One region of the Amycolatopsis sp. NPDC000009 genome, then DNA from elsewhere that is predicted to be linked to it. Evidence: riboswitches for the same ligand, from Rfam matches in the RefSeq annotation. Region 1 holds a riboswitch; each other region holds the start of a gene.
What was found. Region 1 has a riboswitch for S-adenosylmethionine ahead of ACZ3HL_RS30955 (aminotransferase class V-fold PLP-dependent enzyme). Riboswitches for the same ligand answer to the same signal wherever they lie in the genome.
Positions count from the first base shown of each region.

Region 2: another riboswitch for S-adenosylmethionine. It lies ahead of ACZ3HL_RS08730 (methionine ABC transporter ATP-binding protein); the one in region 1 lies ahead of ACZ3HL_RS30955 (aminotransferase class V-fold PLP-dependent enzyme).
Region 3: another riboswitch for S-adenosylmethionine. It lies ahead of thrC (threonine synthase); the one in region 1 lies ahead of ACZ3HL_RS30955 (aminotransferase class V-fold PLP-dependent enzyme).

Region 1 covers NZ_JBVHDI010000014.1:206,249-214,031, forward strand. The annotation lists gene ACZ3HL_RS30935 (penicillin-binding transpeptidase domain-containing protein) at 1-1,551, shown strand, start outside; gene ACZ3HL_RS30940 (ArsR/SmtB family transcription factor) at 1,595-2,278, shown strand; gene ACZ3HL_RS30945 (potassium/proton antiporter) at 2,391-3,869, shown strand; gene ACZ3HL_RS30950 (M23 family metallopeptidase) at 4,001-4,693, shown strand; SAM riboswitch class IV at 4,822-4,936, shown strand; gene ACZ3HL_RS30955 (aminotransferase class V-fold PLP-dependent enzyme) at 4,969-6,324, shown strand; gene ACZ3HL_RS30960 (hypothetical protein) at 6,344-6,976, shown strand; gene lspA (signal peptidase II) at 7,001-7,564, shown strand; gene ACZ3HL_RS30970 (RluA family pseudouridine synthase) at 7,561-7,783, shown strand, end outside.
Region 2 covers NZ_JBVHDI010000002.1:537,892-545,674, reverse strand. The annotation lists gene ACZ3HL_RS08745 (fatty acyl-AMP ligase) at 1-381, opposite strand, end outside; gene ACZ3HL_RS08740 (ABC-F family ATP-binding cassette domain-containing protein) at 433-2,205, opposite strand; gene ACZ3HL_RS08735 (4-(cytidine 5'-diphospho)-2-C-methyl-D-erythritol kinase) at 2,272-3,237, opposite strand; gene ACZ3HL_RS08730 (methionine ABC transporter ATP-binding protein) at 3,357-4,367, opposite strand; SAM riboswitch class I at 4,579-4,669, opposite strand; gene rsmA (16S rRNA (adenine(1518)-N(6)/adenine(1519)-N(6))-dimethyltransferase RsmA) at 4,893-5,729, opposite strand; gene ACZ3HL_RS08720 (GNAT family N-acetyltransferase) at 5,770-6,354, shown strand; gene ACZ3HL_RS08715 (DUF222 domain-containing protein) at 6,501-7,508, shown strand; gene ACZ3HL_RS08710 (transglycosylase family protein) at 7,567-7,783, opposite strand, start outside.
Region 3 covers NZ_JBVHDI010000001.1:416,229-424,011, forward strand. The annotation lists gene ACZ3HL_RS02155 (hypothetical protein) at 1-346, opposite strand, end outside; gene ACZ3HL_RS02160 (hypothetical protein) at 343-531, opposite strand; gene ACZ3HL_RS02165 (hypothetical protein) at 528-719, opposite strand; partial or broken gene ACZ3HL_RS02170 (ComEC/Rec2 family competence protein) at 770-2,377, shown strand; gene thrC (threonine synthase) at 2,395-3,660, opposite strand; SAM riboswitch class I at 3,674-3,806, opposite strand; gene holA (DNA polymerase III subunit delta) at 3,942-4,925, shown strand; gene rpsT (30S ribosomal protein S20) at 4,978-5,238, opposite strand; gene ACZ3HL_RS02190 (EamA family transporter) at 5,571-6,476, shown strand; gene ACZ3HL_RS02195 (VOC family protein) at 6,500-6,874, shown strand; gene ACZ3HL_RS02200 (class I SAM-dependent methyltransferase) at 6,871-7,458, opposite strand; gene lepA (translation elongation factor 4) at 7,572-7,783, shown strand, end outside.

The sequences.
Region 1 (7,783 bases):
GTCGCCATCGTGGTGGCCGCGGTGGTGCTGCTGGTCAAGGAGGACCGGGCGCCCGCGGCCTCCGGGGGCGGGCCGGGGGAGTCCACCGCGAACGCGCAGGACAGCCCCGCCCAGGTCGCCGGCCGGTTTCTGCGGTTGTTCGACATGGGAGACCTCACCACCGCCCCGGTCGACGATCCGGCGGCGGCCACGAGCGCACTCACCGGGACGCGAAACGCCCTCGACGGGGCCTCGGTCAAGACGTCCCTCGGCGAGGTCCCGACGACGCCGGGTGACGCGCCTTCGACGTCGGCCACCTTCCACGCCGCGTGGACTTTCGGCGGCGGCAGCGTCTGGAAATACGAAGGCAAGCTGGACCTGGTGCGCAACGCCGGGAAATGGGTCGTCCGCTGGGCGATGTCGGTGATCCATCCGAAGCTCGAAGCCGGGCAGCGGCTTTCCGTCGCCCCCGTTTCGGCCAAACCGGTCGTGGCCGACCGCGACGGCAAGGCACTGGTCGGCGGTGACGCGACGGGTGTCGCGCCGATCCTGCAGGGAGCGTTGTCCAAGGTGGCCTCCGGCGAGAACAGCGGGACCGGGGCGACCGTCACCGTGTCGCGCGTCGACGTCTCCGGCAAACCGGTCGAGACGCTTTTCGGACAGGCCGCCGACACCGGCAAACCGCTGGTTTCGACCCTGAGCGTGGCGTCCCAGAACGCCGCTCAGAAGGCTGTCGACGGATTCGGGGGGCCGGCGATCATCGTCGCGATGAAGACCTCGGGCGAACTCCTGGCGGTCGCGCAGAACGGCGCCGCCGGGAGCAGGCCGGACGCGCTCAACGGCCTGTACTCGCCGGGTTCGGCCTTCAAGATCGCCACGGCGACCGCGGCGCTGCAGCAGGGCGGGGTCTCCGCCGACTCCCCGGTGGCCTGCCCGGGCAGTGAGCAGATCGGGACACGCACGCTCAAGAACGACAACGGGTTCGACCTGGGCACCGTCTCGCTGAAAACGGCGTTCGCCGCGTCGTGCAACACGACCTTCGGGCGGCTCGCCGGGCAACTGCCCGCGGACGGCCTCGCGAAGGCCGCGAGCCAGCTCGGCCTCAACGCCGATTTCGAGATCCCGGGACTGACGACGGAGGCCGGGAAGGTGGAGCCGTCGAGCAGCGGTGACGAACAGGTCGAGGCCGGGATCGGCCAGGGCAGGGTGCAGGTCAGCCCGCTGGGCGCGGCGCTCATGGCCGCGACGGTCGCGACGGGGAAGCCGGTGGTGCCGAAGCTGTGGCAGGGGCTGGAGACCAAGGTCAACGCCGGATACCAGGCTCCGCCGGCGGCGGTGCTGAACCAGGTCCGCGCGATGATGCGCGAGGTCTGCACGACCGGGACCGCGAAGGCGCTGAAGGGCAGCGGAGCCGTCTTCGGCAAGACAGGGACGGCGCAGTTCGGCTCGGGTGCGGACGCCAACGGCTGGTTCGTCGGCTATCGCGGGGACGTGGCTTTCGCCGTCATGCTCGAAGGTTCCAACGACTCCAAACCCGCGGTGCAGCTGGCGGCGAAGTTCCTGGCAGGCTGACGGTTCGGCGGTCGCCGAACCGTGGGTCTTCTACGGTGGACGCATGGAGACGATCGCCCTGGCCGAGGTCGCGGCCGTGCTCGCCGATCCGAGCCGCGCGTCGATGTGCCTCGCGCTGCTCGACGGGCGCGCCTGGACGGTGACCGAGCTGGCGGGCGCGGCCGAGGTGGCCGCGTCGACGGCGAGCGAGCACGTCACGAAGCTGGCCGACGCGGGGTTCGTCGTGCGGGTCAAACAGGGGAGGCACAGTTACGTCCGGATAGCCGACCCCCGGGTGGCGGAGCTGATCGAGCATCTGGCGCAACACGCCGAACATCGGCCGGTGAAGGGGCTGCGGTCGTCGGTGCGGGTGAAGCGGCTCGAGTTCGCCAGGACCTGCTACGACCACCTCGCCGGGACGGTCGGCGTCGCGCTGCGAGACGGGATGCTCGCCACCGGGCTGATCGCCGAGGCAGACGGCCTGACGTTGACCGGTCGCGGGCGCGAGGTGCTCGGCGCGCTCGGGGTGGAGGTCGACGGCGGCCGCCGCCCGATGCTGCGCGACTGTCTGGATTGGACGGTCCGGCGTGATCATTTGGCGGGCCGCGTTCCTGCGGCGTTACTGTCTCACGGAGTGAGCGCCGGCTGGTTGTCCTGTGAAGGCAACCGCGCGGTGAAGGTCCTGCCCGCGGCGGAAAAGCCGTTCGCGGAACTCGGCGTCGACCTGGTAGCCCTGCGGAGTCCCTAATGGACAGTCTGTAACACAGGTTGTCCGGGTGCTTTCCGACCGGTACACGAACGTGTGACGATCACCGCCTCACTATTCTGGAGCCCTCACGGCGACCGGAACGGGAGGCGACATGGAGCAACTCCCGCTCATCCTCGGCACCGGTGGCGCCGTGCTGCTCGTCGCCGTGATCGCCGTCCGGGTGTCGATCCGGGTCGGCCTCCCTTCGCTGCTGCTGTACCTGGGGATAGGGGTCCTGCTCGGCGAAACCGGGTTCGGCATCCAGTACGACAACCCCGAGCTCACCCAGTCGCTCGGCCTCGCCGCGCTGGTGATGATCCTGTCCGAAGGTGGCCTCACCACCCGCTGGGCGGCCGTGAAACCGTCGCTGGGCATCGGAATCGCACTGTCCACAGTGGCCGTGGTGGTGAGCATCGCGGTCACCGGTGCCGCCCTGCACTGGTTACTGGGCCTGGACTGGCGGATGGCGTTGCTGTGGGGCGCGGTACTGGCCACGACCGACGCCGCCGCGGTCTTCTCGGTGCTGAGATCCGCGGGAATCGGCAAGCGGCTCGTCGGCGCGCTGGAGATCGAGTCGGGCATCAACGACGCCCCGGCCTACATCGCCGTCGTCGTCCTCGCCGAGGGCACGACCATCGACTGGTCGCTGCCGCTGCTGGTGGTCTACGAACTCGCCGCCGGGCTGGTGATCGGGCTGGCCTTCGGCTGGGGCGGCGCGTTCGCGCTGCGCCGGGCGGCGCTTCCCGCCACCGGTCTGTACCCGCTGGCCACGGTCGCGGTCTGCGTCGTGGCGTATTCGAGCGGGCAGCTCGCCCACGCGTCGGGCCTGCTCGCCACCTACGTCGCGGCCCTGGTGCTGGGGAACTCGAAGCTGCCGCACCGGTCGGACACGCTGTCGTTCGCCGAGGGGCTCGGGTGGCTCGCGCAGATCGGCCTGTTCGTGCTGCTCGGCCTGTTCGCCTCGCCGAGCAGGATCTTCGAAAGCCTGGTCCAGGGCCTGGTGGCGGGTGCGGTCGTGCTGCTGCTCGCCCGCCCGCTGTCGGTGCTGCTGTCGGCGCTGCCGTTCAAGATCCCCTGGCGAGAACAGGTGTTCCTGTCCTGGGCCGGGCTGCGCGGAGCGGTCCCGATCGTGCTCGCGCTCATCCCGCTGTCGTCCGGGGTGCCGGGCGCTCAGAAGCTGGTCGACGCGGTGTTCGTGCTGGTCATCGTGCTGACGCTGCTCCAAGGAGCGACGCTGACCCCGCTCGCGAGAGTGCTCGGGCTCGCCCAGCACGCCGAGGCGCACGAGATCGACGTCGACTCCGCGCCGCTCGACGAGATGGGCGCGGAACTCCTGCAGGTCCGCATCCACGCGGGATCGAAGATGCACGGCGTGTACCTGGCCGAACTGCGGCTGCCGGTGGGGGCGACGATCAGTCTTCTCGTCCGTGACGGCGCCGGCTTCACGCCGAACAAGAACACCAGGCTTCAGGAGCGCGACCAGTTACTCGTCGTGACCACCGCCGAAGCCCGTGACGCGGCCGAACGACGCCTGCGGGCGGTCGACCGCGCGGGCCGCCTTGCCAGGTGGAAGGGCGAATCCGGCCAGTAGGTCACGAACCGGCACCAGCTGTTCGTCGGTTGATCTCAGAAAATTCTTCCCATCCGTACTCCTTTTGGATTACTTTCCCCGCAATCGACTCCATCGAATGGGTGAGTGTCACGGGGTAAGGAGTACGCAAGGTGACGAAACTTCCTGTGCGGTTCGCTGGCCTGGGGGCCACTGTGGCACTCGTCGGAGTGGTTCTCGCCGCCCCGACGGCGACCGCCGCGCCCTCGGCCGGTGCTTTCCCCACGTTCGGACTCCCGTTCGAGACGGGCCAATCGGTGTACTCGGCGGGGATCCACTCGGACAACGGCACGTCCGGGGTGAAGAACGCCATCGACTTCAGCCCGGGTGACAAGACCGTCCGCGCCCCGCTTGCGGGCACGGTGCGGATCCAGCACTGCTCCGGCGGCGACTGGGTGACCGTCGACCACGACGGCGGCTGGCGGACCGGGTACTACCACCTGGAGAACATTTCGGTCACCGACGGCCAGAAGGTCGCCCCTGGCGACGCACTCGGCCGGACCGGCAACGCGCTGCCCTGTGGTGGCAGCAGCACCGGCGCCCACGTGCACTTCACCCTGTGGACCCTGCCCACGGCCGCCGCGCAGGGCGGCGACTCGCGCGACTTCGGCGTCGGCGCGGGCAACTGGAACGGCCTGTCCTACGACGACGTCTCGACCAAGGTCGCCGAGGCCTACGGCGAAGCCGTCGACGGCAAGACCTTCGGCGGCTGGCAGTTCACCGCGGGCACCGATCAGTACTCCGGCACCGCGACCGAGGTCTCCTCCCGCGCGACCGTCCCGCTGCCCGGCCGTTTCCGGGTCTGACCTGCCGTTGCCCGGCGCGGCGCGGCGCCGGGCAGCGGTTCTTCCCGCTTGCGGAGCACGTGAGCGGCGTCTCAAGATGCGGACGAGGGCTGGCTCGATCGGCCGCTCATCCGCTAACTTCGTCCGTAGGTCACGAGTGTCAGCGTCAAGCCCCGGCTAGCTGACCGGCAACCCTCCTTCCGCGGTGGGGTGCCCCGGGTGAGGACCTGGCTCGTCGCGTGGTGCGACGGGCAAGCGCGGGATCCTCGCCGGGTCCCCTGGCCCGGAGGATGACGATGACTCTCGCTCTCGAACGCACGAACACCCCCGCTGAAACCGTTGTCACGTACGAAATCCCGGCGGTCGCGTGCGCCGATCTGCGGGTTCCGCTGGTCACCGGCGGCGACATCGGCTACGCCAATCTCGATCACGCGGCGAGCGCCCCCTGTCTGGACAAGGTGCGTGCCGCGGTCGACGAATTCCTGCCCTGGTACGCCAGCGTGCACCGCGGCGCCGGGTTCGCGTCGCAGGTCTCGACCAAGCTTTACGAGCGCACGCGCGGAATCCTGCGTGACTTCGTCGACGCGCGGTCGACCGACACCGTCGTGTTCACCCGCAACACCACCGATTCCTTCAACCTTCTCGCGCGCAGCCTGCCGAAGCACACGGCTGTCGTCGTGTTCGACACCGAGCACCACGCCGCGCTGCTGCCGTGGAAGGGGCCGAACGTCCGCCGGATCGAAACCCCTCGGACCCGGCTCGCCGCGGTGTCCGCTGTGGACGAAGCGCTCGCGGACTGCCCGCAGGGACCGCGGCTGGTGGTGCTCACCGGTGCGTCCAACGTGACCGGGGAACTGTTGCCGGTCAAGGAGATCGCGGCCGTCGCGCGGCGGCACGGCGCCCGGATCGCGCTGGACGCGGCGCAGCTCGCGCCGCACCGGAAGATCTCGATTCGCGAACTGGACGTCGACTACGTGGCGATCTCGGGACACAAGCTGTACGCCCCTTTCGGGGCCGGCGCGCTGATCGGCCGCGCCGACTGGCTGCGCGCGGCTCAGCCGTACCTCGCCGGTGGCGGCGCGACGAAGCTCGTCAACCGTGACTCCGAGAACCTCGGCGTGGTCTGGAATTCCGGTCCCGAGCGGCACGAAGCCGGGTCGCCCAACACCGTCGGCGTCCACGCGCTCGGTGTCGCCTGCGAGACCCTGGCCGCGAACTGGGACGGCATCGTCGCCCACGAGGAGGAACTGCTGACGCGCCTGCGTCGCGGTCTCGCCGCCATCCCCGGATTCGCCGAACTGCGGCTGTTCGACGCGCCGGTCGACCGGGTCGGCACGCTCAGCTTCGTCGTCGACGGTTTCGACCCGGGCTGGCTCGCCGCGGTGTTGTCCGCGGAGTACGGAATCGGCGTGCGGGACGGCGCGTTCTGCGCGCATGTGGCGACGAAGCGGCTGATCGCCGTGGCCGGTTCCACGGGGCAGCAGGCCGTGCGGGTCAGCCTCGGCCTCGGCAGCACCACCGAGCACGTGGACCGGATCGTCCTGGCGTTGCGCCAGATCGTCGCCCGCGGCGCGCGCTGGCAGTACGAGAAGCCGGAGGGCCGCTGGGTGCCGGAGAACGACCCGCGGGAGCTTCCCCCGTTCTGCTCCTGACCCACTACCCTCACCCGGCATGGGGAACGAACGACCGCGTTACTGGTTTCCGCTGGCGTTGCTGGGTTTCGCTCAGCTGATCGTGGTGGCCTTCGGCGGGATGTGGTCCGGGGGCTGGTTCGCCTACGCGCCCGCCGGTGCCCAGCAGTTCCTGACCCAGGATCTGTATGGCGTCGGTGATGGCAAATACGCGGGCTTGTACGGGGTCGAAATGAGCCGCGCGAACGTGGCCGCACTGGACGCGTCGTTCGACATCGCCGGCCGGAACGACGGCTGGCTGTTCGCCGTCCTGGCGGTCTACCTCGGCACGGTGCTGTTCTATGCCATCCGGACGAAGGCCATGCGCTGGTGGAAGGTCGCCGCGATCGCGCTCGGCGGACTGGTCGCCATCGTGCTGGCGGATCTGGTCGGCTACTGGGAATTCGCTCTCGACGGCGACACCCGGAGCGCGATCCTGCTGACGCTCGGCCTGGCGGGGCTCGCGTGGCTGGAGCGCAGTGTGCTGGTGCTCGTCGTGGCCGCGGCGTTCGCGCTCTGCGCGGTCGTGCTCGCGCGAGGACAGCTCGCGCTGGTGCTTTCGTCGCTGGTCGTGCTCGCCGGGGCGTTCGCGGCGCTGCTGAGCAGGCCGAAGACGGCCGCCGAGGAGTCCTGAACACGCTCAGTGGACAATGGGGGAGTGAGTACAGAGCCCGAAACGGCGCCACCGTCGCCACCGCTGCCCAAGAAGCGCGTCGCCGTGGTGTTCGCCGTCGCCGCGGTGCTGTGGGGGATCGACCTCCTCACGAAGCAGATCGCCGTGTCCACGCTGGAGGGCAAGCAACCGGTCGAGTTCCTCGGCGGGCTCGTGTACTTCCAGCTGGTGCGCAACCCCGGTGCCGCCTTCTCGATGGCGACCGGGCTGACCTGGGTGCTCGCGCTGGTCGCGATCGCCGTCGTGATCGCCATCGTCTGGCTGTCCCGGCGGCTGCGCTCGGTCGGCTGGGCGATCGGCCTCGGCCTGGTGCTGGCCGGCGCGCTCGGCAACCTGACCGACCGGATCTTCCGTGCGCCCGGGCCGCTGCAGGGACACGTGGTCGACATGATCTCCGCGTTCGCGCCGAACGGGCAGGGCTGGGCGATCTTCAACGTCGCCGACTCCGCGATCTGCGTCGGCGGCGTGCTCATCGTGATCCTTTCCTTGCTGGGCAAGGACTACGACGGAACATCCACCAAGGACAAGAAGAAAGCGGCGAGCGAATGAGCGCGCGGATGTTGCCCGTTCCCGACGGGCTCGACGGCATGCGCGTCGACGCGGGGCTGGCGAAACTGCTGGGTCTTTCCCGCACTGTCGTGGCGGAACTGGCCGAATCCGGCGAGATCCTCCTCGACGGCAGGCCCGCCGGGAAGTCGGACCGGCTGACCGCCGGCGGACTGCTCGAAGTGACGCTGCCCGATCCGGCCTCGGCCATCGAGGTCGTCG
Region 2 (7,783 bases), on a different contig from region 1:
GAGCACCGGCGCCAGCTGGTCGAACGGCTCACCGAGCAGGACCAGGCCGGACCCGATCATCCTCAGCACACGAACGGTGTCCTCGGCCCATTCGGCGAGGTCGGTGCGCTGCGTCGGCTGGTGCAGCATGGTCACGCTGCCACCGGCGAGCCAAACCGCTTGAACCGTCGGCGCGATCAGTGACGGCGCCGCCGCCAGTACCGCGACCGCTTTGCCGGGCTCCAGCCCAGCCGCCACCAGACCCCCGGCGACCCGTTTGGCCTGCTCGTGAATCTCGGCCCACGTCCGCCGAACCGGCTCCTTGGGCTCCCCGGTGACCATTCCCCGCTGCTGACCTCGCCCCGCCGCGGTGGCGACGAGCGTGTCCACGAACCGACTCATGCGCGTCACACTACTGTCCGCGCTGAAAGGCCCGCTCGCCGTCGAGTGAACTCATTCGATCGCTTCGGAGGTCTCGAGCCACTGGGCCTCGACCTCCTCCTTCTCCGTTTCGACGGCTTTCAATTCGGTGTTCAGCTCGATGAGCTTCGTCGGATCGGTCGCCGCGGCGAGCAGCGCCGCGTGCAGCTTCTCTTCCTTCGTGTGCAGCTGGTCGAGTTTGCGCTCAAGGCGGGACAGTTCCTTCTGAGCCGCCCGCTGTTCCGCGGCGCTCTTCTTGGGCGCGGAGGCCTGCGCGTTGCCCGTCTTCCGGTCGCCGCCTGCTTTCTCGAGGCTCTTGGCACGCCGGTCCAGATACTCCTCGATCCCGCCCGGCAGATGGGTTACTTGCCCGTCCCCGAACAAGGCCACGATCGTGTCGCAGACCCGTTCCACCAGGTATCGGTCGTGCGAAACGACGACAAGGCTGCCCGGCCAGGAATCCAGCAGATCTTCGAGCTGCTGCAAAGTGTCGATGTCGAGATCGTTCGTCGGTTCGTCGAGCAGCAGCACGTTGGGCTCGGCCATCAGGAGCCGGCACAGCTGCAGACGGCGGCGTTCACCACCGGAAAGGTCCTCGACCGGCGTCCACTGCCGCGCGGCGGGGAACCCCAGCTTTTCGGCCAGCTGCGAAGCGGTGAGCTCCTGCTTGCCGAACACGACCCGTCCGGAGACCTCTTCGATCGCCTGCAGCACACGCAGATCGCCCGGCAGGTCGTCGAGCTCCTGCCGCAGATGTGCGAGGCTGACCGTCTTGCCCTGGATGCGTCGACCCGTCTCAGGCTCCCTGTCACCGCCGAGCAGCTTGAGGAGCGTCGTCTTGCCGGACCCGTTGACGCCGACCAGGCCAATCCGATCGCCGGGCCCGATTCGCCAGGTGACGTGATCGAGCAGGGTGCGGTCGCCGACGGTCAACGTGGCGTCCTCGATCTCCAGCACGGTCTTCCCCAGCCGACGGCGCGCGAACGCCTGCAGCTCGACCGAATCACGCGGCTCCGGCACGTCGGAGATCAACGCCTCCGCCGCCTCGACGCGGTAGCGGGGCTTCGAGGTCCTGGCCTGCGGACCGCGGCGCAGCCACGCGAGCTCTTTACGAGCGAGGTTCTGTCGCTTCTCTTCTGCCGTCGCCGCCAGCCTCGCCCGCTCTGCGCGCGCGAAGATCCAGTCCGCGTAACCGCCCTCGTACTGCTCGACACGACCGTTGGCGACCTCCCAGGTCACACTCGCGACCGTGTCGAGGAACCACCGGTCGTGCGTGACGACCACGACCGCGATCTTGCGGTTGAGCAGATGATCCGCGAGCCAGCGCACACCTTCGACGTCGAGATGGTTGGTCGGCTCGTCGAGGACCACGAGGTCCAGTTCACCGGTGAGGGCGGCCGCCAGCGCCACCCGGCGGCGTTCGCCACCCGACAGGTTCGCCGTTTCCTTGTCGATGCCGAGAGCGGTGATGCCCAGACCATCCATAATGGACCGGACACGTGCGTCAGCGGCCCACTCGTGCTCCGCGCCGTAGCGCTCCAGCACGACATCTCCGACCGTGCTGCCGTCGGGAAGTTCGGTTCGCTGGGTGACCACCGCCATCCGCAAACCCCGGACCTGGCTGACCCGTCCCGTGTCCGGCTCGCTGATCCCGGCGAGGACCTCCAGCAGCGTCGTCTTCCCGCCCCCGTTGAGACCGACGACACCGATACGCTGCCCCTCCGCCACACCGAGCGAAACACCGTCGAGCAGCGGGCGCACCCCGAAGGACTTGCTCACCGACTCCAGGTTGACCAAGTTGGCCATGCCTCAGCCGATCCTTTCCAAAGCTCGCACCACAAACGAATTAGTCGGTGTCCATTTCGGACACCCTCATGCGTGCACCCGAGGCGGCGACGGCCGCGGCGCGTCGTCCCCGCCGACCAGCCGGGCTCCGGGGACCGGCCCGTGCGCGACGCGCACCGTGCGACAGACACCCGCGCCGGACAGTTCCGCGGCGACCTCGACGGCCGACTGGGCGTCCGCGCACAGGAACGCGCAGGTCGGCCCGGATCCGGACACGGTGCCGGCGAGCGCACCAGCGTTGACTCCCGCCCGTAACGTGCGACGCAGCCCCGGACGCAACGAAACAGCGGCCGCCTGGAGGTCATTGCCGAGAAGCAGCGCCAGTTGCCGCGGATCGCCGGATGCCAGCGCTTCCACCACCGGAGTATGCGAGCCGATCCGCGGCGGGCTGCCCTCTTCACGCAACTTGTCCAGCTCGCCGAACACCCTCGGAGTCGAAAGCCCACGCTGGTCGAAGGCCAAGACCCAGTGGAAGGTGTGCCTCGACAAGACAGGCACCAGCTGCTCGCCTCGGCCGGTGCCCAGCGCTGTCCCGCCGTAAAGCGCGAAAGGAACATCGCTACCGAGCTTCGCGGCGATACCCGCCAGTTCGTCGCGGGAAATGTCGAGTTTCCAGAGCGACGCGAGCCCCACCAGGGTCGCGGCCGCGTCGGCGCTGCCACCGGCCATCCCGCCCGCGACCGGGATGCCTTTGCGCAGCACCACTCTGACCTTGGACTCGCCGTCCGCCTTGCCGACATGGGCCGCCAGCGCCTGCGCAGCCTTCCAGGCGAGGTTGTTGGCTCCTATCGGTACGGAACCTTCACCTTCGCCGTAGACCTCGACGCCGGGGTCCTCGGTGACCGCGACGGTCACCTCGTCGGTCAGGGAAAGCGCCTGGAACACGGTCACCAGCTCGTGGTAACCGTCCGGGCGTACGTCACCGACCGACAGGTGCAGGTTGACCTTGGCGGGAACCCTGACGGTTACTGGGGGCGGTACGACGGCGAGCACGCCTCAAGCCTACGTGGCCGCTCCACTTGCGCTGTCACCAGGAGAAAGAGAACGGACGGGCATACGCGAACGGGCCGCCCCGGACGCGATTCGTCCTGAGCGGCCCGTTCGAGGAGAAATCAGGCGGCGACACCCTGCGGTCCGCGGACCGGGTGGGTCACGTGGCCGCCACGTTCGGCGATCCAGGCGAGCGCGGCGTCCGCGCGCTCACCGCGCACCCCGAGGCGGAACCGGCCGACCGGAGTGTCTCCGATCCGGGTCAGGCCGCCCCCGATGGTGGCGAGCTCGACGTCGAAGCGACCGGCGGCCTCCGGCAGCAGTGCACCGACCGAGGCGAAGCCGACGAGCACGACGTCCACCGCACGGTCGTACTTCGAGGCCTGTGCCCGCCCGGTTTCGATCGCGGGAAGCAGCGCCTGCGCGGTCCGGCTGTTCGGGTCGGAGACCAGGTCGAGCACGGTTCCGCGTTCGATGACCGCGCCGGCCTCCAGCACGGCGACGTCGTCGCAGACACGGCGGACGACACCGGCGTCGGGCGTGGTGAGCAGCACGGTGACGCCGAGCTCGGCCCGCGCACGGTCGAGCACGGTCAGGACCGCACCGGACTCCTCGGACTGCACGCCCGCGGTCGGGTCGTCGGCCAGGAGCACGGACGGCCCGGCGGCCAGCGCCTTGGCGATGGCCACTCGGCGCAGCTGCCCCTCGGACAGGTCGCCCGGTCGCTGCCCCGCACGGGGTGTGAGCCCGACCAGGTCGAGCAGGTTGCCGACCCGGGTGCGACGCTGCGGCCCGTCGAGGCCGAGCTGCTCGAGCGGCGAAGCGATGTTGCCGGCGATGGTGCGCTCGGCGAGCAATTCCGGCTTGGTGCTCACGACGCCGACCTGGCGCCGGATTTCCCGGAGTCGGCGTCCGTCGAGAGTCCCGGTGTTGAGGCCGTCGAGGCGAACGACGCCGCGGTCGGGACGCTCCTGAAGACCGATGCACCGAGCGAGGGTCGATTTGCCGGAGCCCGCCGGACCGACGACTCCGAACAGCGAGCCAGCTTGGATTTCCACGCTCACATCGCGCAGTGCGACGACGGGATTTCCGTTGAGGGGAAAGGACTTGGACAGGTTTTCGACAGTGATCACGAAAGGCTCCATGCACATGGGGCGCTGCTTCTTTCGAGCGCGCCGACCGTCACCGAGTGACCGTCCGGAAACGGACGGATTCAGAGGTAAGGGAAAGGACTCAGGCAGTAACGGTGGAGCGTCGACACGCACTTACCGTGCGGCGACCTTCATCGACGACACGTCGCCTGGTCAGCAGGAGCGGGTGGGTGACCCTGTTCATTAGGCACAGCCTCCATCGGTCCTGGCTGTAGCACCTGCCCTGTGGAGGGTGGTTGCTGCGACTTCGGCGAGCCAGGTCTCTCAGTCGCTCGGGATGGCTTACTGAGTAAAACCGATCCCACTGGATGAAAGCAAGCACGTAGGCGCAGATCACACGTCTGGTCGCGTCCATCATACAGGATGGGCTGTCCACATCATGAGATGCCGCCAGCTACATCCGGCTCACGACAGGCGTGCTGCCTGCTAAGACGAGATTCGTCCGCGTCGAATCGAGGGGAGGAACCACGCAGCCGCGCGGCTCCGGTCACACCCGCGACAGGGTGGTCAGCCGGCGGCCGCGGCGATCCGGGCGAACTGATGAACGTCCAGCTGTTCCCCGCGGGTCTTGGGGTCGATTCCCGCCTTTTCGAGCAGTTCCCCCGCGCGTTCGGCGGAACCGGCCCACGACGCCAACGCGGCTCGCAAGGTCTTCCGCCGTTGCGAGAAGGCGGCATCGACGACCGCGAACAGCCGCTCCCGCTCCACGGACGACACCACGTCGCCCCGCTCGAACGAGACCAAGGCGGAGTCCACGTTCGGAACGGGCCAGAAAACCGCTCGGGGCACCGCGGCGACCTTGCGCGTCTTCCCGTACCAGGCGAGCTTGACGCTGGGCACGCCGTAAGTCCGGCTTCCCGGCCCCGCCGCCATCCTGTCCGCGACTTCGGTCTGGACCATCACGAGACCACTGGTCAGCGACGGCAGTTCGGCGAGCAGGTGGAGCACGACGGGAACGGCGACGTTGTAGGGCAGGTTCGCGACGAGTGCCGTCGGCCGTGCGGGCAGATCGTCCGCGCTGATCCGCAACGCGTCAGCGCCGACGACCGCCAGCCTTTCGGCCCCACCTCGCTCGGCCACGGTGCTCGGCAGCCGCCCCGCCAGCACAGGATCGATTTCGACCGCGACGACCTCGGCGCCGGTCGCGAGCAGTCCGAGCGTCAGCGAGCCGAGGCCCGGCCCGACCTCCAGGACGACATCCCCTTCGCCGATCCCCGAGAGGTCGACGATGCGGCGCACCGTGTTGGGATCGTGCACGAAGTTCTGGCCGAGCTTCTTGGTCGGACGTACGTCCAGCTCGGCCGCCAGCGCCCTGATTTCCGCAGGACCGAGCAGTTCAGTCACCCGACGATCGTAACCACGTCCGGTAAGCCACGATTGGCCGGTGGACGACGTCGTACTCGATGGTGAGAAAGTCCGGCTGCGCGACTGGCGCCCGTCCGACCTCGGGCCGCTCCTCGACCTGCTCGATCCCGCGCGGCCTTGGCACGCAACGAACGGGCCCTACTTCGGCAGCCCGACCATGGCCGCCGCCGAATCCACGGCGCGCGAACTCACCACGATCAAGACCGAGCCACCCGATCCCCGCACCAGCCTCGCCGTGTGCGATTCGAGCGACGGAAGGTTGATCGGCCGGGTCAGCTGGTACTGGGAAAGCAGGGAGACCGACTGGCGGCGAATGGGGCTGGTCATCTACGACCAGCGGTATTGGGGCGGCGGGTTCGGCACCGAGGCCTTGCGCATGTGGACGACCTACTTGTTCTCCCGAACCGACGCGCTCCGCCTGGACTTCGCCACATTCTCGGGGAACCCGGGAATGATCACCGTCGGGCGGCGCCTCGGGTTCGTCGAAGAAGGCCGGTTCCGGCGAGCCCGGCGCTGGTCCGGCGGCGTCCATGACGCCGTCGTCTACGGGGTGCTCCGCGAGGAGTGGGATCGGATGCATCGCCCAGGCATGGGGCCGACCTGATCCGGCCCCACCATCCGGATGGCTTTTCCCAAGCGACACGCATCCCACTCAAGGGTGATCGGCGCAGGTCGGCGCAGCCGGAGCGTGATGATCATCCACTCGATCGATACCGTGCATTCGTTCGAATCTGCCTCGACAATCGAGGGATGACCAGCACAAACATTCCCAAGGCCTTCCCGCTCAACCTGCCGGAAGGTGACGCCGAACTGCTTCTCGACGAGTTGCAGACACGGCTACGCGAAGGGCGACGTCTTGTCGCCGAGGTCGGCCAGATCCTGGCCGAGATCGAGTCACGTGGTGTCCGGGATCTCTATGGATACAACTCGATCGCCGTCTTCTACGAGCATGTGGCCCGGGTGCCTCGTGCAGAGGCACAAAGAGTGACCGGCAGAGCGCTGGCACTCAATTCGAGACGGGCGCGCGACGGCACGTCGATCGACCCCGTCGCGCCCCTGACCGGCACTGCGGCCACCACCGGTGCGCTGGCCGAAGCCAGTATCGACCGGATCGTCACGGTTATGAAGAAGCTGCCCGAGCACGTCACCGCGAGCGCACGGCTCGAGGAGGAGAAGGGCTTGGTCGAGCTCGCCGGCGTCGCGAGACCGCGCGACGTGACGGTCGCAGGAACAGAGCTGCTCGCAAGACACGACCCGGATGGAAAACCCAAAGACGCCCCTGGTCCGCAACGGCAGCGGAGCGAGTTCTGGTTGCGCCAGAAACGAACCGGTCGTTGGGACATGCGCGGCAACCTCGATGCCGAGACGGGCGCCCGCCTGAACGCGCTCCTGGTGCCGCGGGCCTACCCGGCCCCCGACAAGGAAGCCGACGACCGTTCGCCGGCCGAGCGACGCGGCGACGCGTTCGCGGAGATCGTCGAGCTCGCGGAAAGCGACCCGGACATCCCTGTGCCCCGGCAGGGCTCGGAACAGGTCAGCGAGCAGCCTCAGGCTGCCGAGCCAGCCGAGGGGCCCAGAAAACACCCCAAGCCCGCCCAGACGCCGCCTCAGGGCCCCCAAAGCCCGCCCCGCGGCGGCGGAGGGGTTCGACAACCGGCCAGGAACGTGGCCCACATTCGGACTGCGCGCTGGTGGGCGAGACTCTCGAAACCGAGAGCCGGGAACCCGGCTCAGCCACCGAAGCCCCTAACGGCCTGAAGGCCACCTTGCGGGCGAACCCACACGATGACCTTCAGGAAGGAGGATGGATCTGGCGTCAGGCCTTCTTGCCACAGTGCGGCCAAGCGCCGTAGCCGCCACGGTCATCGCGGACCTTCTCGGCGACAGCGATCTGCTGGGCCTTGCTGGCCTGGTGCGGGTACGCGGCGTACTGGTCGCCACCGTAGGCGTCCCAGGTGCTCTTGTTGAACTGCAGGCCACCGTAGTAGCCGTTGCCGGTGTTGGCGGACCAGTTCCCGGTCGACTCGCACTGC
Region 3 (7,783 bases), on a different contig from region 1:
CGATCGGCGCGGCCACATACACGACGAGGTCGAGCTGACCGGACGACTTCGCCGTCCCGAACCGCGCTTCGTCGCGTCCGGCCGCCGGGAGATCGATCGGACCGGTGTCACCGAAGACCTCGCCCAGCACCCGGAACTGGGTGCCGGGCGCGCCGGTGATCGTGATGACGACCTCGTTCCGGGGTGCGGGTGACGGCGCGGTGACGCTCGAAACGACCGTCGGCGGCGGAGTGGCAAGGCTGGGCACGGTGAGCGCGCTGGACGCCCACAGGGCCAGCAGTGCCAGGGCGACGATGAGGGCGACGAGCCCGAGCAGGGCGGCCAGCACGGCCGCTGCCCGCTTCACCGCGCACTCCACGCGGCGTCGATGCTCTCCGGCGTCGGCCCGGCGTGCAGCGCCTTGTTCACGCGGCCCGCCAACCGCATCGCCGCGTCCCGCACATCCGCGTCGGCCGCAGGCTTGACGCCCCGGCGGAGGTCGAGCAGGTACCGCAGAACCCGACTCGTGTCGTTCGCCTCGGTGATGTTCATCGGGCGTCACCCGCCCGGTCGGCGAACGCGAGCACGGCGCGGCCGATGAGCCAGCCGACGCCGATGCCCACGACGATGCCGCCGAGGACGGCGAGCGCGGGCAGTACTCCGAGGAAGACCAGCACGATCACCACGGCGGCGCTGACCAGCAGCGTTACCGGCAGACCGAGCCTCATGAACCCTGACATTCAAGCTCCCGGGGGTCGGGGTTCGTCAGGTCGCATGTGCCTGACGAACATTGTCAGGCGGGAACGTGGCGATCGTCTGCGGCTCGATCCTTCTCCTGCTGAGGGTGCTCCGGGTCGGGCCGCGGACCTCCGCCGCCGCGGCCGCCGCGGGGCTCGCCGGGTTCGTGGTCCTTGCCGGGCCCGCGCCCAGCGTGCTCCGCGCCGGGGTGATGGGGGCGGTCGGGCTGCTGGCGCTGGCACTGGGGCGCCGGGGTTCGGCGCTGCCCGCGCTGGCGTTCGCGGTGGCCGGGCTCGTCGTGGCCGACCCCGCGATGGCCGCCGACTTCGGGTTTGCGCTTTCGGTGCTGGCCACGGCCGGTCTGGTACTGCTGGCGCCGAGGTGGGCGGAATGGCTGGTCGGACGCGGCGTTCCGGCCGGCTACGCCGAGGGGCTGGCCATCCCGCTGGCCGCGTTCGTGGTGACGACGCCGGTCATCGCGGGCATGGCGGGATCGGTCAGTCTCGTCTCGGTGGTGACCAACGTGCTCGCCGCGCCGGTGGTCGCCCCGGCCACCGTGTTCGGTGTGCTCGCCACCGTCGTCGGCCCGTGGTGGCCGTCGGCGGGAAGGTTGCTGGTCCGCCTGACCGAACCCGAGGCGAGCTGGCTCATCACCGTGGCCCGCCACGGCGCCCGTGCGCCGGGAGCGGTCCTGGACTGGCCCGATGGCTGGTGGGGCGGGCTGCTGGCGGCCGGATTACTCGTCATCCTGCTCGTCGCCATCCGGCTGCGGCACGCCAGGATCCTCCTGGCGGTCGCGTTGGCCGCCGGGCTGCTCGTCTTCGTGCCGGTGCGAGTGCTTGCTCCGGCGTGGCCACCGGCGTCGTGGAGTGCCGTCGCCTGCGACGTCGGGCAGGGTGATGCCGTCGTCCTCGCCACGGGCGAGCAAGGGAGGGCGGTCCTGGTCGACACCGGGCCGGAACCGGGACCGGTCGACGAATGCCTGAGCAGGCTGGGCGTCGACCGGGTGCCGTTGATCGTGCTGAGTCATCTGCACGCCGACCACATCGGCGGTCTCGAATCCGTCTTCGAGGGCAGGTCGGTCGGGGCGGTCGCCGTCGGCCCCGGCCGGGCTCCCGCGTGGGCGTGGCAGCAGGTCGCGGACGAGACCGCGCGCCGCGGGATTCCCCTGCTGGAGCTGGAGATCGGACAACGGCTGGACTGGCCGCGGCTGTCGCTGGACGTACTGGGGCCGCGGTATGTCACCAGCCGATCGGTCCGTGAACAGGACGGAACGGTGATCAACAACGGTTCCGTCGTCCTGCGCGCCGGGACCCCGGCGGGCCGGGTGCTGCTGACGGGCGATGTCGAGCTTGCGGCGCAGGCCGACCTGATGACCGAGGGCGCGGAACTCCGTGCCGAGATCCTGAAGGTCCCCCACCACGGAAGCCGTTACACGGCACCGGATTTCCTCAACGCCGTCGCGCCGCGGGTGGCGTTGGTGAGCGTTGGCGCCGGAAACACCTACGGGCATCCGAACAAGTCCACTTTGGACAACTTGGTGGCCGTGGGTGCGTCGGTCGCGAGGACGGACACGGACGGCGACACCGCTGTCATCGCCGACGCGCGAGGTCTCGCCCTGGTACGCCGGGGTGAGCCCCGCGGCCCGCCTCGTTCTTGAGGCGGGCCGCGGGGAGCTCAGATGCCCAGAGCTTCGCGGACCGCGTCGGCCGAGGCGCTGACGGTGGCCTTCGGGCCGATCTTGTCCTCGACGGCGTCGAGGGTCTTGAGGCCGTCGCCGGTGATCAGCAGGACGATCTCCTCGTCCGGGTTGAGCTTGCCGGTCTCGATGAGCTTCTTGGCCGTCGCGACGGTGACGCCGCCGGCGGTCTCGGTGAAGATGCCCTCGGTGCGGGCGAGCAGCCGGATGCCCTCGACGACCTCTTCGTCGGTGACGTCTTCGATTGCGCCACCGGTGCGGTTGACCACGTCGAGGACGTAGGGGCCGTCGGCCGGGTTCCCGATCGCCAGCGACCGGGCGATCGTGTCCGGTTTGACCGGCTGGACGACGTCGTGCCCGGCGCGGAAGGCCGCCGAGACGGGGGAGCAGCCGGTGGCCTGCGCGCCGAACACCTTGTACGGCGTCTCCTCGACGAGGCCGAGCTGCCCGAACTCGCGGAAACCCTTGTCCACCTTGGTGAGCTGGGAACCGGAGGCGATCGGCACCACGATCTGGGAGGGAAGCCGCCAGCCGAGCTGTTCGGCGACCTCGAAGGCCAGCGTTTTGGAGCCTTCCGAGTAGTAGGGCCGGACGTTCACGTTGACGAACGCCCAGCTCTCCTGCTCGGCGGCGAGCTGGGTGGCGAGCCGGTTCACGTCGTCGTAGTTGCCGTCGACCGCGATCAGGTCACCGTCGTACACGGCGGTGGTGAGGATCTTGGCGCGTTCCAGGGTCTTCGGGATCAGCACGACCGACCGCCAGCCGGCGCGGGCCGCCGCGGCGGCGACGGCGTTGGCCAGGTTGCCGGTCGAGGGACAGGCGAGCACGTCGAACCCGAACTCGCGCGCGGCCGCCAAGGCGACGGCGACCACGCGGTCCTTGAAGGAGTGCGTGGGGTTGCCGGTGTCGTCCTTGACCCAGACCTTCTTGACACCCAAGGCTTTCGCGAGCCTGTCAGCCTGGATGAGCCGGGTGGCGCCGGGTTCGGTGTTGGGAATCTCTTCGACGTTCGAGGGAACGGGAAGGAGTTTCTTGTAGCGCCAGATGTTCTTCGGCCCGGCTTCGATGTCCTCGCGGCGCACGCGGCCGAAGTCGTAGGCGACTTCGAGCGGCGAGAAGTCCTCGGCGGAAACGAATTCTGGAGCGAGCGGCTGCCGGTGTCCCTCTTCCTTCGACACCAGTTCGACGGCCGGTCCGAGATCCGGGGTCTTGGTGGTGGAGGTCGTGCCGAGGGTTGCGGTCATCGCGAGGTTCCTTTCCTCATCTGCCCCGCCATGGCGGGCCGGAATTGGCACCGTGTTCGTCAGCTATCCCGCGATCGCGGAATGACAGGCTGACGCCGGTTGCCGGGGCTTCATCGGGCCGTTCCCTCTGCCCCTCTGGATGAGCGGTATTCGATTGTCGGCACGCGTGTGATCGCGTCGCCTCGCCAACACCGTACGACATGAGGCTCAGGTGGGGCCACCGTGCCCGCAACACATCACCGGACAAAGCACACGAGAGGAGGAGTGGCAGGATCGTCATCGTGACGACGCAAGCTTCCGCCCCATCGCCGCTGGTCCTGGTTCTCGGTGAGGAAGAGCTGCTGATCGAACGCGCGGTCCGCAGCGCTTCGGACGCGGCCAAAGCGGCTGATCCGACGGCGGATCTCACCCGGATCCGGGTGTCGGACCTCACAGTCCCGGCGCTCGCGGAGATGGTCAGCCCCTCCCTGTTCGCCGAAGGGAGGGTGATCGTCCTCGAGTCCGCGCACGACATCTCGCAGGAGCTCGCCGACGGGGTGATGGCCTACGTCAAGGCCCCCGCCGACGGCATCGTGCTCGTCGTCGTGCACAGCGGAGGTGGCCGGAGCAAGGCCGCGAAGGGGCTCCCCGCCGCCTTGAAGAAGGCCGGTGCGGAGGTCGTCGAATGCCCGAAACTGACCAAGGCCGCTGAGCGGGAGTCTTTTGTCCGCAACGAGGTCCGCCGCGTCGGCGGGAAGATCGACGGTGCGGCCGTGCTCGCGCTGATCGACGCGGTCGGCTCGGATCTGCGTGAACTGTCGTCGGCCGCGACCCAGCTGGTCGCGGACGCCGGCGGAGTGGTCGACGAGCAGGCGGTCCGGCGCTATCACCGGGGCCGTGCGGACGTGAACGGGTTCGCCGTGGCGGAGAAGGCCGTCGCCGGGGACAAGGCGGCGGCACTGGAGTCGCTGCGCTGGGCGATGCAGCTGGGCGTCCCGCACGTGCTGGTGGCGGACGCCCTAGCCGACGCAGTCCGCACGATCGCGCGGGTGTCCGGTGCTGGTCGAGGCAACCCGAACCAGATGGCGGGTGAGCTGGGGATGCCGCCCTGGAAGGTGCGCAAGGCGCAGGGGCAGGCCCGCGGCTGGGGCCAGGACGGGCTCGCCACCGCGATGCGGGTGGTCGCCCGGCTCAACGCCGAGGTCAAGGGGGTCGCGGCCAACCCCGAGTACGCGTTGGAGCGTGCCGTCCTGGAGGTCGTCGACGCCCACGGCACAAGCCGCTGAACACGGCGAAGGGCCCCGGTGACTGGCGTCACCGGGGCCCTTCGAAAGCCGATCAGAGAGAGTTCGCGCGCTTCGCCAGCGCGGACTTCTTGTTGGCGGCCTGGTTGGCGTGGAGAACGCCCTTGGTCACGGCCTTGTCCAGCTTCTTGGCCGCGTCCTTCTGCAGCTCCAGGGCCTTGGCCTTGTCGCCGGCGTCGGCGGCCTCGCGGAACTTGCGGATCGCGGTCTTCACCGAGGACCGGATCGCCTGGTTGCGCTGACGCGCCTTCTCGTTGGTGGTGATGCGCTTGATCTGCGACTTGATGTTGGCCACGGGGGCGCTCCTCTTGAATCTCTCGGTGGTTTCATCGCCGCGCTGTGACCGGCCCTGCGTGCTCGTGGGAGCGCGCGGGTTTCCTCCATGACGGAATGCCACACGACGGTGAGAGGCAAGCTTAACAGCCGTCCGGGGATGGCTCGCGGCCACCTCGGGGCGGGGGCTTGAGGTACGGTGCGAAGCGTAGTGCCTAGGGTTCCGCCGCCTGCCCGCTCAGGAAAGCACACAATCAGGGCAGACGGGACAGGTCCGAGCGGCACCATCGGCGGGGCCGGAAGCGCCGCCGTTCATCTGACGGGACAAAAGCCTGGAGGACCGGTGTTTTCCGCATGCGCGGAAAACGTGAAAGGTCCGCCGTGAACGCCACCGCCCTGTCCTTCGTCCTCATCGCCGCCGTCATCCACGCGGGCTGGAACCTCGCGGCCAAGCGGATCCGTCGTGGCGGAGCCCGGTTCGTCTGGGCTTACTACAGTCTCTCCGCCGTCCTGCTCGTCCCCGTCATGGCCGTCTCGCTGACCGTGGAGCCGCAACGTCCACAGTGGACATGGTTGTTCGCCGCGGTGGTCACGGCGGTGTTCCACGTCACCTACGGGATCGTCCTCCAGCGGGGCTACGCCGTCGGCGACCTTTCCGTCGTCTATCCCGTCGCCCGCGGTACCGGACCGCTGCTCTCGGTGCTCGCGGCCGTCGTGTTGCTCGGCGAGCGGCCGGGCGTGCTCGGCCTGGTGGGCGCGTTCCTCGTCGTAGCCGGGGTGCTGGTGATCGGCTCCGGGCGGGCGCCGGCGCATGCCGATGCCGCCGATCGTGCCGCCCGCCGCAAAGGCCTGGTCTACGGACTGCTGACCGGGCTCACGATCGCCGCCTACACCCTGTGGGACGCGCATTCGGTCACGGGCCTCGGGGTCCCGCCGATCGTCTACTTCGGAACCGGCGCGATCGTGCAAAGCCTCCTGATGACGCCATACGCGCTGAAGGACCGCGACGAGGTCTCGTGGCTCTGGCGAGAACACAAGCGTGAGGTGCTGATCGTCGGCGCGCTCTCGCCGGTCGCCTACCTGCTGGTGCTCTATGCCCTCCAGATCGCTCCGGTGAGTCTCGTCGCACCAGCGAGGGAGCTGAGCATCGTCCTGGGTGGGCTTGCCGCCTGGCTGGTCCTGGGGGAGGCGAACGCCGTCCGCAGGCTGGCCGGCTCGGTGGTGGTGCTGGCGGGGATCACCGCGATTGCGATGGCCTGAACCCATCCGGTAGGGATTGAGCCATGGACGTGCTGAGCAGCAGGGTGCTGATCCACCCGAAGGACCTCGACGTGTCGACGGCGTTCTATCGGGACACCCTGGGCCTGGCCATCGACAAGGAGTTCCCTGGCGGGACGGTGTTCTTCGCCGGGAACGGCTCGATCGAGATCGTCGGTACCGGGAAGACCGGCCCGACCCCTGACGTCGCCTTGTGGCTCCAGGTCCGGGACCTGGCGGCGGCGCTCGAGGAACTCGTGGAGAAGGGTTTGGAGCCCGTCCGCGGGGCACAGCGCGAACCCTGGGGTCTGGACGAAGCGTGGATCGCCGACCCGGACGGCACCAGGATCGTGCTGGTCGAGGTGCCGCGTGAGCATCCGTTGCGCACGGATCCGCGTTAGTCCAGCGGCTTGATCGCGCGCAGCTGAGCGGCGAGTGAGGCGCCGAAGCCCGGCGGTTCCCAGGTCCAGGTCTGCAGGTCGGTGAAGCCGGCGGCGGCCACTTCGTCGGCCAGTTCGTGCCGGGACACCGGCAGCCACTTCTCGTGCGAAGACAGCAGCAGTCTTCCGCCGGGACGCAGCACGCGGAACAGCTCGGCGAAACCGGCCGCCCGGTCCTCCCACAACTGCACGTTGTTGACGCTCAGGACCACGTCGACGCTCTCGTCCGGCTGGCCGGTGGCGTCCGCGGTGCCGTGCCGCAGCTCCACCTCGTCGCCGCAGCGGCGGCGCGAGCGGGCGAGCATCTCCAGGGAGGGGTCGACGCCGATCGCGCGGCCCGCGCGTTCGGCCGTGGCCTCAAGGCCGACGCCCGGGCCAGGGCCCACGACCAGGGCGGTTTCGCCCGACTCGATCGACGCCAGCTCGACGACGCGAAGCTCGGTGGCGGCGTTGCCGTGCGCCATCGCCCGGCCGCCGAACCGGCCGAGCAGTCCCCGGGGATGGCCGAACGTTCGGTCGAGTATCTGGGACAGTGAAGTGCTCATACTTCGAGGGCACCACAGCTCATCACGGGCCGCATCGGGGATGACCCCCACTCGCACCCGGAGCGGCATGGGAGCATAGAGATGGCACACCCCGACCTTCGCGAGGAAACCCGTTGACGACGTTCGCCGACACGACCTTCACGCCCCCGGAGCTCATCCGGAACTTCTGCATCATCGCGCATATCGACCACGGCAAGTCGACCCTGGCCGACCGGATGCTGCAGCTCACCGGCGTGGTCGAGGAACGGGCCATGCGAGCTCAGTACCTCGATCGAATGGACATCGAGCGGGAGCGCGGCATCACCATCAAGGCGCAGAACGTGCG